One region of the Thermus sp. NEB1569 genome, then DNA from elsewhere that is predicted to be linked to it. Evidence: a T-box and tRNA genes for the amino acid it is inferred to sense, from the RefSeq annotation. Region 1 holds a T-box; the other regions hold tRNA genes.
The links. A T-box is a leader RNA that pairs with one kind of tRNA and senses whether it is charged. The one in region 1 lies ahead of ileS (isoleucine--tRNA ligase), so its partner is inferred to be a tRNA-Ile.
Positions count from the first base shown of each region.

Region 2: it encodes a tRNA-Ile, which carries the amino acid that the T-box ahead of ileS (isoleucine--tRNA ligase) is inferred to sense. The anticodon was not compared.
Region 3: it encodes a tRNA-Ile, which carries the amino acid that the T-box ahead of ileS (isoleucine--tRNA ligase) is inferred to sense. The anticodon was not compared.

Region 1 covers NZ_CP092445.1:1,347,495-1,352,209, forward strand. Annotated here, with positions in the region: gene rho (transcription termination factor Rho) at 1-729, opposite strand, end outside; gene fsa (fructose-6-phosphate aldolase) at 726-1,397, opposite strand; T-box leader at 1,537-1,774, shown strand; gene ileS (isoleucine--tRNA ligase) at 1,809-4,715, shown strand, end outside.
Region 2 covers NZ_CP092445.1:408,006-412,720, forward strand. Annotated here, with positions in the region: rRNA gene rrf (5S ribosomal RNA) at 1-34, opposite strand, end outside; rRNA gene MI302_RS02735 (23S ribosomal RNA) at 116-2,994, opposite strand; tRNA gene MI302_RS02740 (tRNA-Ile) at 3,189-3,265, shown strand; gene MI302_RS02745 (hypothetical protein) at 3,334-3,606, opposite strand; gene MI302_RS02750 (transglycosylase SLT domain-containing protein) at 3,603-4,271, opposite strand; gene MI302_RS02755 (hypothetical protein) at 4,548-4,715, opposite strand, start outside.
Region 3 covers NZ_CP092445.1:1,613,137-1,617,851, reverse strand. Annotated here, with positions in the region: gene uvrA (excinuclease ABC subunit UvrA) at 1-2,194, opposite strand, end outside; gene MI302_RS09245 (SIS domain-containing protein) at 2,270-3,301, shown strand; gene MI302_RS09240 (tRNA-binding protein) at 3,298-3,627, opposite strand; tRNA gene MI302_RS09235 (tRNA-Ile) at 3,710-3,786, opposite strand; gene MI302_RS09230 (DUF2892 domain-containing protein) at 3,867-4,058, shown strand; gene MI302_RS09225 (DUF402 domain-containing protein) at 4,068-4,601, shown strand; gene MI302_RS09220 (hypothetical protein) at 4,598-4,715, opposite strand, start outside.

The DNA.
Region 1 (4,715 bases):
CGGTTCGTCAAAAGTGCTGGCGATGACCTCGGCTCCCTGGACGCTTTCCCGGAAGTCCGTGACCTCCTCGGGGCGCTCGTCTATGAGCAAAACGATCACCTTGATGTCGGGTTCGTTCTTCAGGACCGCATTGGCGATCTTCTTGAGGAGGGTGGTCTTACCCGCCTTGGGCGGGGCCACGATGAGCCCCCGCTGCCCCCGGCCGATGGGGGCCAGCAGGTCGATCACCCGGGTGGAAAGCTCATCAGGGGTGGTTTCCAGCTTGATCTGCCGGTCGGGGAACTGGGGGATGAGCTCGTCAAAGCGGGGCCGGTTCTTGGCCGCCTCAGGGTCCAGGTCGTTCACCGCCTCCACCTTGAGGAGGGTGCCGTAGCGCTCGTTCTCCCGCGGAGGTCGCACCCGGCCCACGATGTAGTCCCCGCTCCTCAAGGCATACTGCCGGATAAGGCCGGCGGAGACGATGGCCACACGGGATTCCAGGTTGTACAAGCTCTCGGTGATGAAGCCGTACCCATCCGGACTGATCTCCAGGTAACCCTTGACCAGCTGCAGGCCCTCCCCTTGGGTCTGCCGCTCCAGGAGGGCCATAATGAGCTGGTCCTTCTTCATGCGCTTGTAGTTCTCTATGCCCGCTTCCTGGGCCAGGAGGTGCAGCTCCGGCAGAATCTTGGCCGAAAGCTCCTGGTAAGTGAGGGGCGCTTCTTGTTGGGTATCCGCTTTTCTCCTCATGGCTTGACCTTCTCCCAGTCCTCCATAAAGCGTCTAAGCCCTATGTCCGTCAAAGGATGCTTAAGAAGCTGCTTGAAAACCGTATAGGGCATGGTGGCGATGTCCGCCCCCAGAAGGGCGGCCTCCGTCACATGGCGGGGGTGACGGATGGAGGCAGCGATGACCTTGACCGGCAGGTTCTGGACCTGGATCAGCTCCACGATCTCCCGCAAAAGCTCTCCCCCGTCCCAGGAGATATCGTCCACCCGGCCCAGGAAGGGGGAAACGTAGGCCGCCCCTGCCCGGGCCGCCAGAAGAGCCTGGTTGGCGGAAAAGATCAAGGTCATGTTCACCTTCACCCCCTGGGTGGAAAGGCGCTTGCAGGCCTTCAGGCCCTCCTCGGTGGTGGGCAGCTTGACCACGATGTGAGGGTGGATGGCGGCAAGCCGCAGGCCCTCCTCCACCATGGCCCCTGCCTCCAGCGCGGTCACCTCCGCCGACACAGGTCCCTTCGCCACCTCACATATGGCCCGTAGGTGAGCGAACAGAACCTCCTCGGTCAGCTTTGCTCCTCGGCCCGCATACTCCTTAGCCACCAAGGTGGGGTTGGTGGTCACCCCAGAGAGCACCCCCCAGGCAGCGATCTCCTGTATCTCCTCCAAGTTGGCGGTATCCAAGTACAGCTCCATGGACGCTCCTTTTGCGCGGAAGGGGAACCGGCTTAGCCTGAGTCTAGCAGACCCGATGGGGGCGTTGTCAAGCCAGGGGAAAGGCTGCTAGCATGGGCTTAGCCGCCAACGGGGGATTTTACCCCAGGAGGCGGGAGCTGTAAAGGCGAGGATGGGGAGAGTACCCCTTTCCAATAGCCCCAAGCGAGCCGGGGAGGGTGGAAGCCCGGTGGTGAGGAAAGGCGGGAAGATCACCCCGGAGCCGCGGGAGGAAAGGGGCTAAGGGCCTCGAGTAATGCCCGCCGGGTGCGCCCGTGATCGCGCGCAAATGAGGGCCTGGAGGCTATCTCCAGGAAGCGCGGTGGTACCGCGGAAGCCCTTGCGCTTTCGTCCGCGCCCAAAGGGCGCGGACGTTTCTTTAGGGAGGAGCGTATGTTCAAGGAGGTCGGCGAACCCAACTTTCCCAGGCTGGAAGAGGAGGTTCTGGAGTTTTGGCAGCGGGAGAGGATCTTTGAGAAAAGCGTGGAAAACCGTAAAGGGAGGCCCCGCTATACCATTTACGAAGGCCCCCCCACCGCCAACGGCATGCCCCACGTGGGCCATGCCCAGGCCCGAAGCTACAAGGACCTTTTCCCCCGGTACAAGACCATGCGGGGCTATTACGTACCCCGCCGGGCCGGCTGGGACACCCACGGCCTCCCCGTGGAACTGGAGGTGGAGAAGAAGCTGGGGCTAAAGAGCAAACGGGAGATCGAGGCCTACGGCATCGAGCGTTTCAACCAGGCCTGCCGGGAGTCGGTGTTCACCTACGAGAAGGAGTGGGAGGCCTTCACCGAGCGCATCGCCTACTGGGTGGATCTCAAGAACGCCTACGCCACCCTGCACCCCACCTATGTGGAAAGCATCTGGTGGAGCCTGAAGAACCTCTTCGACCGGGGGCTCCTCTACCGGGACCACAAGGTGGTGCCCTACTGTCCCCGGTGCGGCACGCCTCTTTCCTCCCACGAGCTCTCCTTGGGGTACAAGGAGATCACCGATCCCTCGGTTTATGTACGCCTTCCCCTTAAGGAACCGGAAAAACTGGGCCTGAAGCAGGCTAACCTCCTCATCTGGACCACCACCCCCTGGACCCTCCCCGGGAACGTGGCCGCGGCGGTGCACCCCGAGTACACCTATGGGGCCTTTGCCGTGGGGGAGGAGGCGGTGATCATCGAGGAAACCCTGGGGCGCAGGCTCCTCGGCGAGGAAACCCCCATTCTCAGGACCTTTTCGGGTAAGGAACTGGAGGGCCTGGCCTACGACCCCCCTTACCCCCAGGCCCTGGAGAAGGGGTACCTCGTGGTCCTGGCCGAGTACGTGAGCCGGGAGGACGGCACGGGCATCGTCCACCAGGCCCCCGCCTTCGGGGCCGAGGACCTCGAAACGGCCAGGGCCTACGGCCTTCCCCTCCTCAAAACGGTGGACGAGGAGGGGAGACTCCTGGTGGAGCCCTTTAAGGGCCTCTTCTTCCGCGAGGCCAACCGGGCCATTCTGAAAGACCTCCGTTCCCGGGGGCTTCTTTTCAAGGAGGAAAGCTACCTCCACAGCTACCCCCACTGCTGGCGGTGCTCCACCCCCCTCATGTACTACGCCACGGAAACCTGGTTCATCAAAAACACCCTCTTCAAAGAGGAACTCATCCGCAAAAACCAGGAGATCAACTGGGTCCCGCCCCACATCAAGGAGGGACGCTACGGGGAGTGGCTCCGGAACCTGGTGGACTGGGCCCTAAGCCGCAACCGCTACTGGGGCACGCCCCTTCCCATCTGGGTCTGCGGCTCTTGTGGAAAGGAAGAGGCCATCGGCAGCATCCAGGAGCTGAAGGAAAGGGCCACCCATCCCCTTCCCGAGCCCTTTGACCCCCACCGCCCCTACGTGGACGCCGTGGAGCTCCGCTGCTCCTGCGGGGGCACCATGCGCCGGGTGCCCTACGTGATCGACGTGTGGTACGACTCCGGGGCCATGCCCTTTGCCTCCTTGCACTACCCCTTTGAGAACCAGGAGGAGTTTAAGGAGGCCTTCCCCGCGGACTTCATTGCGGAAGGCATCGACCAGACCCGGGGCTGGTTCAACTCCCTGCACCAGCTTGGGGTGATGCTCTTCGGCTCCATCGCTTTCAAAAACGTCATCTGCCACGGCCTCATCCTGGACGAAAAGGGCCAGAAGATGAGCAAGTCCAAGGGGAACGTGGTGGACCCCTGGGACATCATCCGGGAGTTTGGGGCGGATGCCCTCAGGTGGTACATCTACATCTCCGCTCCCCCGGAGGCGGACCGCCGCTTCGGACCCAACCTGGTACGGGAAACGGTGCGGGACTACTTCCTCACCCTCTGGAATGTGTATAGCTTCTTCGTCACCTACGCCAACCTGGACCAGCCAGACCTTAAGAACCCGCCTCCCGTGGAGAAGCGGCCCGAGCTGGACCGCTGGCTTCTTGCCCGGCTCCAGGATCTGATTCAGAGGGTGACGGAGGCCCTCGAGGCCTACGACCCCACCCAAAGCAGCCGGGCCCTGCGGGACTTCGTGGTGGAGGACCTCTCCCAGTGGTACGTGCGCCGGGGCCGCAGGCGCTACTGGAAAAACGAGGATCCCCTGGACCGGGAGTCCGCCTACGCCACCTTGTACCAGGCCCTGGTCACCATCAGCCAGCTCTCCGCCCCCTTCACCCCCTTCCTGGCCGAGGTGCTTTGGCAGAACCTGGTGCGCTCAGTAAGCCCCGAGGCCCCCCTTTCCGTGCACCTTTCCGACTGGCCCGAGGTGGACCCCTATCTGGTGGACGAGGAGCTGGTGGCCAAGATGCGGGCGGTGCTCAAGGTGGTGGACCTGGCCCGTTCGGTGCGGGCTAGAAGCGGGATCAAGACCCGCATCCCCCTTCCCCTTCTCCTCATCACCGCTCCCACCGCCCTCGAGCGGGAGGGCCTGAGGCACTTCGCCTCCGAGATCGCCGAGGAGCTCAATGTGAAGGAAGTGCGGGTCTTGGAACCAGGGGAAGAGGTGCTCCGCTACCGGGTCCTGCCCAACCTGAAGCTCCTCGGCAAGAAGTACGGCAAGCTTCTTCCCAGGATCCGCGAGGCCCTGGAAAAGGAGGCCTCGAGGGTGGCTAGCCTGGTCCTGAAGGGGGAAAGGGTGCCCCTGCGTTTGGAGGACCAGGAGGTGGTCCTGGAGCCGGAGGAAGTGCTCCTCGAGGCCCAGGCCCCCGAGGGGTACCAGGCCCTGGAAAAGGAGGGGTACGTGGCCGCCCTGGAGGTGCGGGTCACGGAGGAGCTAAGGCTTGAGGGCCTGGCCCGGGACTTGATCCGC
Region 2 (4,715 bases), 940 kb from region 1:
GAACGGGTGGTTCCACGCCGCTATGGGCACGGGGGATTCTCGTGTTTTGTTTTTCAAAATCCCACGCCGCCTTCAAGCGGCAGGGGATCCAAGCTGGGGTGGTCATCAGGGCAAAAGGGTCAAGACCTCGGACGATTGGGACCGGTCAGCTCAACGCCTCACGGCGCTTACACCTCCGGCCCATCCACCGGGTAGTCTTCCCGGGTCCTTACCGGCTTCACACCGTGGGAGGCCTCATCTTGGGGCGGGTTTCCCGCTTAGATGCTTTCAGCGGTTATCCCTCCCGCACATGGCTACCCAGCTTATGCCCCTGGAGGGACAGCTGGGAAACCAGAGGTGCGTCCCTTCCGGTCCTCTCGTACTAGGAAGAGCCCCCCTCAAGCCTCCTGCGCCCGTGGCGGATAGAGACCGAACTGTCTCACGACGTTCTGAACCCAGCTCGCGTGCCGCTTTAATGGGCGAACAGCCCAACCCTTGGGACCTTCTTCAGCCCCAGGATGCGACGAGCCGACATCGAGGTGCCAAACCTCCCCGCCGCTGTGGACGCTCGGGGGAGATCAGCCTGTTATCCCCGGGGTAACTTTTATCCGTTGATCGATGGCCCTTCCACACGGGACCACCGGTTCACTAGGCCCGGCTTTCGCCCCTGCTCGGCTTGCAGGCCTCACAGTCAGGCTCCCTTCTACCCTTGCGCTCTCCGGCGGATTTCCGTCCCGCCTGAGGGAACCTTTGGGCGCCTCCGTTACCCTTTAGGAGGCGACCGCCCCAGTCAAACTGCCCGCCAAGCGCTGTCCCCAATCCCTTGGGTTAGGCCCCCAGCCGCATCAGGGTGGTATTTCACCGGCGCCTCCACCGCCCCCGAAAGGGCGGCTTCACAGGCTCCCACCTATCCTACGCAGACGCGACCAAGAGCCAACACCAGGCTGCAGTAAAGCTCCACGGGGTCTTTTCGTCCTGCCACGGGTAGGCCGCATCTTCACGGCCAGTTCAATTTCACCGGGTCCCTCGCCGAGACAGCGCTCCGGTCGTTACGCTTTTCGTGCAGGTCGGAACTTACCCGACAAGGAATTTCGCTACCTTAGGACCGTTATAGTTACGGCCGCCGTTCACCGGGGCTTCGGTTCAGGGCTTGCACCCCTCCCCTTGACCTTCCGGCACCGGGCAAGCGTCGCTCCCTATACCTCCTCTTACGAGTTCGCAGAGAGCTGTGTTTTTGGTAAACAGTCGCCAGAGCCTGTTCACTGCGGCTCGCCCAAAGGCGAGCACCCCTTCTCCCGAAGTTACGGGGCTAACTTGCAGAGTTCCTTGGCGAGGGTTATCCCGCGCGCCTGAGTGCTCTTGCACCCGCCCACCTGTGTCGGTTTGCGGTACGGGTTCCCGCAGGTTGTGCTTAGAGGCTTTTCTTGGCTCCCTGGCTTCGGGGGGTTGTCACCCGTACGGGCTTCCCCACCACGCAGAGCTTGTTGGGAGGCGGATTTGCCTACCTCCCACCCTGCGCTTCTGGCCGGGCTCGTCCATGGCTCCGGTCCCCCTAGCCTAGAGCGTCCCCCCATCGCACCTGCGGGAAGGGCCGGAATATTAACCGGCTGTCCTTCGGCTACGCCTCTCGGCCTCACCTTAGGCCCCGCCTAACCCTACGCTGACGACCATTGCGTAGGAACCCTTGGGCTTACGGCGACAGGGATTCTCACCCTGTTTATCGTTACTCATGCCGGCATTCGCACTTCCCTTACCTCCAGCCGCCCTCGCGGACGACCTTCATCGGCATCGGGAACGCTCCCCTACCGCCTGAGGGATCACCCCTCAGACCCGCAGCTTCGGCGCTGGGCTTAAGCCCCGATCATTTTCGGCGCAGCGTCACTCGACCAGTGAGCTATTACGCACTCTTTAAAGGATGGCTGCTTCTAAGCCAACCTCCTGGCTGTCTCAGCAACGCCACATCCTTTCCCACTTAGCCCAGACTTCGGGACCTTAGCTGGCGGTCTCGGTTGTTCCCGCGCTTGGACACGGACGTTATCGCTCGCGCCCTCACTCCCAGGCTCCACCTTAGACCCTTCGGAGTTTGACAGGGTTTGGTAGGCTGGTGGGCCCCCTAGCCCTATCAGTGCTCTACAGGCCCCAGTCAGCACCTGAGGCTGACCCTAAAGTCATTTCGGGGAGAACCAGCTATCTCCGGGTTCGGTTAGCTTTTCACTCCTAACCCCAGCTCATCCGAGGGGTTTGCATCCCCCACCGGTTCGGGCCTCCACTGGGCTTCACCCCAGCTTCACCCTGGCCAGGGCTAGCTCACCCGGTTTCGGGTCCACGGCCGCGGACTAACGCCCTATTCGGACTCGGTTTCCCTACGCCTCCGCCTCAACGGCTTAAGCTCGCCCACGACCGTGAGTCGCCGGCTCATGCTTCAATAGGCACGCCGCAACCCCTAAAGGGGCCGCGACTGCTTGTAAGCCCACGGTTTCAGGCTCTATTTCACTCCCCTCCCGGGGTTCTTTTCACCTTTCCCTCACGGTACTGGTTCACTATCGGTCACCCGGAGTACTTAGCCTTAGGCGGTGGTCCGCCCAGATTCCCCCATGGCTCCACGAACCACAGGGTACTCGGGTACCCTCACCTATCCCCTCCCCTTTCGCCTACAGGGCTTTCACCTTCTCTGGCGCTGCTTCCCAACAGCTTCGGCTAGAGTCGGGGATTCGGTATCCGAGGGCCCCACTACCCCGCCCGGACAAGCCAGACGGTTTAGGCTCTTCCCCTTTCGCTCGCCGCTACTCAGGGAGTCGCTTTCGCTTTCCTCTCCTCTGGGTACTGAGATGTTTCAGTTCCCCAGGTTCCCCCCGCCAATCGGCGGTGACCCGTGTTCCCACGGGCCGGGTTCCCCCATTCGGACATCCAGGGATCCACGCCCGCTACCGGCTCCCCCTGGCTTATCGCAGGTAGCCACGTCCTTCATCGGCTCGGGTGCCAAGGCATCCACCGTGGGCCCTTAGCATCTTGACCCTCAAAGGCCGCTCATCACGGCCTCTAACTACCTATCCTCCACCCCAGCTTTCAAGATCCCCCGCCGCCCCTTCAGGCAGCGCAAAGAAAAAACTACCAGACCAACACAAGACTGTCAAGGGGGGCCGTGGGGGTAGGCCTCTGGGTATCTTGACGGAAAGGCTTCCCCTCGTTAAGCTAGTTTTTGCGTGCGGGGGCGATTAGCTCAGCTGGTCAGAGCGCACGCCTGATAAGCGTGAGGTCGGTGGTTCAAGTCCACCATCGCCCACCACGATGAGAAAGGCAAATCCCCGGGGTCACCAAGGCCCCGGGGAGCGCCTTTTGACACCTACACGACACCTAATAGCCCGTTGTTAGGTGGTAGACCAAATAACCCATAGCCCCGCCCAAAAGGGCGGCCATGACCCCTGCCCACCACGGATGCCTTCGGGCCCACGCCAGAAACTGCCCCGAGATGGTGAGCCCCGTGCGGCGCACGGCCCACAGCTCCACGATCCCAAGCCAAAGGATCAGGCCGCCTAGGAAGAGCAGCCACCACCAGAGGCCCGCCAACGCAAAGGCGACAGCCAGTGTCGCAAACATGAGCAGGATGCCCCAAGGAAGCTGCCTCATACCCTCAGCTCGGAGTATTGGGACGCCCAGGCCAGGATCTGGTCTACATAGGCGTCATTCCGCTCACCCCGCCTATAAGCGGTAGGCCCCCGGTTGTAGGCGTGCAGGACATCGCACCACGTGGGAAACTGCCCCTTCAACCACGCCAGATAGCGGATCCCCGCCGCCGTGGCGTACTGCACCCGGGCCGGGATGGGCATGTTGAGGAGGAGGGTGGGGTCCATGCCCACCTGGCGGAAGGCGCAGGGTTTGACCTGAAGCGGGCCGATCTCGGACCCCGAGGCGCAGGTGGCCCCGTTGCTGCTGATCTGGAGGGCGTACGCCACCCGGTCCACGTGGGGGTTGAAGGAGGACTCTCGCCGGGCCAGGGCCACCACGAGGTCCGGGGGCACCCCCATCCCTTCCGCCTGGGCCAGGGCCCCGGCCACGATCTGGGCCAGGTTCCGCCCCCCGCAGTCCCCGCAGGACTGCCGGGCCAGGGCGGGGTTGACTTCCGAAATGCGAGCATAAATGCGGTCAATCAAGCTCCACCGGTCCTTGTCCAAGGGCGGGGGCCCCGGGGGAGGGTAGGGGCAGGCGCTTCCAGAACCAGGGGTTCCCCCACCCCCACCACGCGCCGGGCGGGGCCGAAGGAGGAGGAAGGCGGCCAGGCCGCCCAACGCCACCACCCCCCAGCTAACCCCTCCGGTGCGCAACGTCTTCCACCCCCCTAGCCGTGCGGCGGATCCGCTTCATGCCCCGGTTCAAGGTCAACATCCCGCCGGCGTGGTACCAGACAAAGCCGTGGATGTCCCAGTAACGCGCCATGCCCCCTTTGGCCTCTGCTCCCGGGACGTGCCGTCCATGTTTGCGGGCCAACGGGAATAGTCCAACGTCCAAAACGGGCACCCCCTGAGCCGGGGGTACAACCAGGTCTCGGATTGCCCATCCTTGCGGGATCATCACGGCCCCCAGGTCAAAGTCCATTCTCCAACGACGAGCTTGTAGAGGTTGCTTTTGGTGAACTTTACGCCGCTGTTGAACGCGAGGGCGAAGCCGCCGACGTGGGACGAGCCAGAGTACCTGATTATCGCAAACCCATAGATGTCGCGGTTGTAATCGGTGGCGGG
Region 3 (4,715 bases), 270 kb from region 1:
GACCCGGGCCATAGCCCCGCTTCCTGGCCTCCGGGGTCTTGGCGAAGAGGTCCCGGATCTCGTCAAAGATGCCGGTGTAGGTGGCGGGGTTGGAGCGAGGGGTGCGGCCGATGGGGGACTGGTCGATCTCGATCACCTTGTCCAGGTGCTCCACTCCCTCCAGGGATTCGTAGGCTCCAGGGGTGGTCTTGGCCCGCATGAGCTTTTGGGCCAAGGCGGCGTAGAGGACATCGTGGACCAAGGTGCTCTTTCCCGAACCGGAGGGCCCGGTCACCGCCACGAAGCGGCCCAAGGGGATTTTCAAGGTGATGTTTTTCAGGTTGTGCTCCCGGGCCCCCTTGAGCACCAGCCACTTGCCGTTTCCCTTCCTACGCTCCTTGGGCACGGGGATTTGCTTCTCCCCCCGCAGGTAGGCCCCGGTAAGGCTCTCCTTGCTTTTAAGGATCTCCTCCAGGGGTCCTTGGGCCACCACCTCTCCTCCGTGGATGCCGGCCCCCGGTCCCATGTCCACGATCCAGTCCGCGGCCCGCATGGTTTCCTCGTCGTGTTCCACCACGATCAGGGTGTTTCCAAGCCCCTGGAGGCGCTTCAGGGTCTGGATGAGGCGCTGGTTGTCCCTGGGGTGGAGGCCGATGCTGGGCTCGTCCAGCACGTAAAGCACCCCGGTGAGGCCGCTTCCTACCTGGGTGGCCAGGCGGATCCGCTGGGCCTCCCCTCCGGAGAGGGTGTTGGCGGCTCGGTCCAGGGTGAGGTAGTCCAGCCCCACCCCCACCAGGAAGCCCAGCCTCTCCACGATCTCCCGCAGGATGGGGCGGGCGATCTGGGCCTGGAAGGGGGAGAGATAGGCCTCGAGGTTCCGGAAAAACTCTAGGGCCTCGCGAACGGGCAGGGCCGAAACCTCGGCGATGTTCTTGTCCGCCACCCTTACGGAGAGCACTTCCTTCTTGTAGCGGGTGCCGCCGCACACCGGGCAGGGCTTCTGCGACATGAAGCCTTCCAGCGCCTCCTTGACCCCTTCGGACTCCGCCTCCTGGTACCGCTTCTGCAGCCAGGGGATGACCCCCTCGTAGTGGACCTCCACCCGGAAGGTTTCCTTGCCTCCCCGGCGGAAGACCACCTCAAAGGGCTCGGGAAGGCCGTGGAGCACGGCCTGCTGGGCTTCCTCCGGCAGGTCCTTGAAGGGGGTTTTGAGGTCGAAGCCCATGTGTTCTGCCAAGGCCCGAAGCCGGTCCCAGAGGTAGCTTCGCCCCGTGTCCCGCCCCCGGGCCCAGGGCAGGATGGCCCCCTCGGCCAGGGAGAGCTCGGGGTTCACGATGAGCTCAGGGTCAAACTCCTGCTTGTAACCCAGACCCGAGCAGGCAGGGCAGGCCCCGTAGGGGGCGTTGAAGGAGAAGATGCGGGGCTCGAGCTCCTCCAGGACGCTTCCGTGCTCGGGACAGGCGAACTTCTCGGAGAAAAGCTCCTCCTGGCCGGAATCCGGGTAAAGGACCCGCATGAGCCCCTCGCCCCTAAGGAGGGCGAGCTCCACTGCCTCGGCGATGCGGGGGCGTTCCTCCTCCTTAAGGACCACCCGGTCCACCACCAGGTCAATGTCGTGCTTCTCGTACTTTTCCAGGTTTAGGTTCTGGGCCTCCTCCAGGAGGTAGATGACCCCATCCACCCGCACCCGGGCGTAGCCTTCCTTCATGAGTTGCTGGAAAAGCTTGCGGTACTCCCCCTTTCTCCCCCGCACCAAAGGAGCCATGAGGATGGCCCGGGTGCCCGGGGGGTTCTTCAGGAGGCGGTCGGTGATCTCGCTAGCAGACTGCTTCTCAATAGGGCGGCCGCACTCCGGGCAGTAGGCGGTGCCGATGCGGGCATAAAGAAGGCGGAGGTAGTCGTGGATCTCCGTCACCGTGCCCACGGTGGAGCGGGGGTTGTGGCTGGTGGTTTTCTGGTCGATGGAGATGGCGGGGGAGAGGCCCTCGATGCTTTCCACCTCGGGCTTGTCCATGACCCCCAGGAACTGGCGGGCGTAGCTGGAGAGGCTTTCCACATAGCGCCGCTGCCCCTCTGCGTAGATGGTGTCAAAGGCCAGGGTGCTCTTGCCCGAGCCGGAAACCCCGGTGATGACGATGAACTTGCCCCGCGGGAGCTCCAGGCTGATGTTCTTGAGGTTGTGCTCCCGTGCCCCCCGGATGACGATGCGGTCCATCCGTGGAAGTATACCACTACCTTCTGGGAAGGACCAGGTGGCAGGGGGGGGCTTCCCGTGCCCTATAGTGAACCTATGGCCTCTTGGATGCGTACCGAGGCGGAGGAAGCCCCCAAGGTCATAGAGCGCCTCCTTAGGGAGAACGAGGGCGAGGTGAGGAGCTTGGCCCGCTTCCTGAGGAAGCGCCCCCCGGCTCTCACCCTTACCGTGGCCCGGGGGAGTTCCGACCACGCCGCCCTTTTTGCCAAGTACCTCCTCGAGGCCCGATTGGAGTGGCCGGTTCTCTCCTTGGCCCCTTCCGTCCTCACCCTTTACCGGGCTAGGCCCAGGGTGCCTTTTCCCTCCCTTCTTCTCGCCTTTAGCCAAAGCGGGGAAAGCCCCGACCTTTTGGAGGTGGTAAGCGCCTACCGCTCCCAGGGAGCCCTCACCGTGGCCCTGGTGAACCGGGAGGAGAGCCCTCTTGCCCGGATGGCGGAGGTGGTCCTTCCCCTCCATGCCGGGGAGGAGAAGGCGGTGGCCGCCACCAAGAGCTTCCTCGCCATGCTGGCCGCCACCCTCCACCTCCTGGCCCAGCTGGTGGAGGAAAGCCGCCTGCGCCAGGTCCTTCCCGCCTTACCCGAGGCCTTGCACCGGGCCTTGGAGGCCTCGGGGGAGCTGGATTACCTGGAAGATGCGGAAAACCTTTTCGTCCTGGGGCGGGGGTTCACGTACCCCGTGGCCCTCGAGGCGGCCTTGAAGCTGAAGGAGGTGGCGGGGCTTCATGCGGAGGGGTTTTCGGCGGCGGAGTTCCTCCACGGTCCCCAGGCCCTTTTGGAGGCTGGCTTTCCGGTGCTGGCCTTGGTGCAAAAGGATGAGGCCTTGGAGGCCCTTCTTTCCACCCTCGAGGGGTTAAAGGCGAAAGGGGCTCATCTTCTCGTTCTCTCCCCGGAACCCGATGCCTTGGCCCTGGCGGATTCTCCCCTGGCGCTTCCCGTGGCCTCCGTGCCCGAGATCACCCCTCTTTTCCTGGCCCAGGCCTTCTATCCCAAGGCGGAGGCCCTGGCCCGCTCCCGGGGCCTGGATCCGGACCGGCCCCGGCACCTCACCAAGGTGACCCGGACCCGCTAGAAGACCCTTTCCCCCAGGGGTACCTCCCGCTCTGTGGTGAGGAGGACCACCCGGCCCTCGGCATCCTTAGCCCCCAGGACCAGCACCTCGGAGGGAAAGCCTGCGATGGAGCGGGTTCCCAGGTTCACCGCGCACACCACCAGGCGGCCCACCAGGTCCTCGGGGCGGTAAAGCTCGGTAATCTGGGCGGAACTCTGTTTGACCCCTAAGGGCCCGAGGTCGATCCAGAGCTTGTAGCTGGGTTTGCGGGCTTTCTCGTGGGGTTCGGCCTTCAAGATGCGGCCGATGCGCAGATCCAGGATTTGAAAGGCTTGCAGGGCCTCCATAGCTAGATTCTGCCAGAGGAAGGGGCTGGTACAAACACGTTTCCCGCCTCTTGAGGAGGCGGGACTCTTGCAGATAGGGCGCTGGTGGGCCGTGCAGGACTTGAACCTGCAACCAACCGGTTATGAGCCGGCCGCTCTGACCGATTGAGCTAACGGCCCACGCCAGAAAAGCATTGTAGCACAAGGCAGGACAAGGGACCGCGCTTTAGGGTGTATACTTCCATTTAGAGGTGAAGCCTATGACCGTAAACGAGAGCACCACCGATAGGGTGATTCGCTTTATTCTGGCCCTGGTCCTCTTCTACTTCGCTTTCCAGTCGGCATCCCCCTGGAACTGGATCCTGGGGATCGTGGGGGTGGTCCTCCTCTTCACGGCGGTCACCGGCTTCTGCGCCCTCTATAAGGCCCTGGGCATCAGCACCAAGAAGTAAACCCGCTGCATGGAGGCCCTGGCTTGGCCTCTTTCCCCCGGGGACCTGGTGCGGGTGGAGTTTTGCAAGTTCCCGGGGGATAGCCTGCACTATTTTTGGCAGGCCCGGGTGGTGGAGGTACGCCCGGAAGGCGTCCTGACCTTGCTCCCCCAGGGCGGGACCTTTCACCACGTGGCCAAGGGGAAGGCGGTGGTGCTGGACCACGATGCCTATGTGGCCTTTTTCCCTGGGGCCTGGTACTCCGGGGGACCGGATGTGAGGGAGGGCCGGGTGCTGGAGTATTACTGGAACGTGCAAACCCCGGCAGAGTGGACGGGAAGGGGTTTTCGCCAGTACGACCTCGAGCTGGACGTGCGTTGCCAGGCCGACCATACCTGCCAGGTCTTCGACCGGGAGGAGTTTTTGGCCAAGCGCTCCCTTTACCCCAGGCTTTGGGTGGAGGAGGCGGAAAAGGCGGTGGAGGCCATTTTCCGCCACATGAAAGAGGGGCGCTGGCCTGTTTTACCCCCCGGGGAGCCCCTTCCCTGGATGGAACGGATCTAGGGCGTTAGGGCGGGGACGGAGGAGGGAGCTGGGTCCTGTGCCCCAGGCCCCCAGGCTTTAAGGGGCAGGAGGGTGCGGCCTTCCAGGTGCCAGCGTCCTTCCAGGGCTACCTGG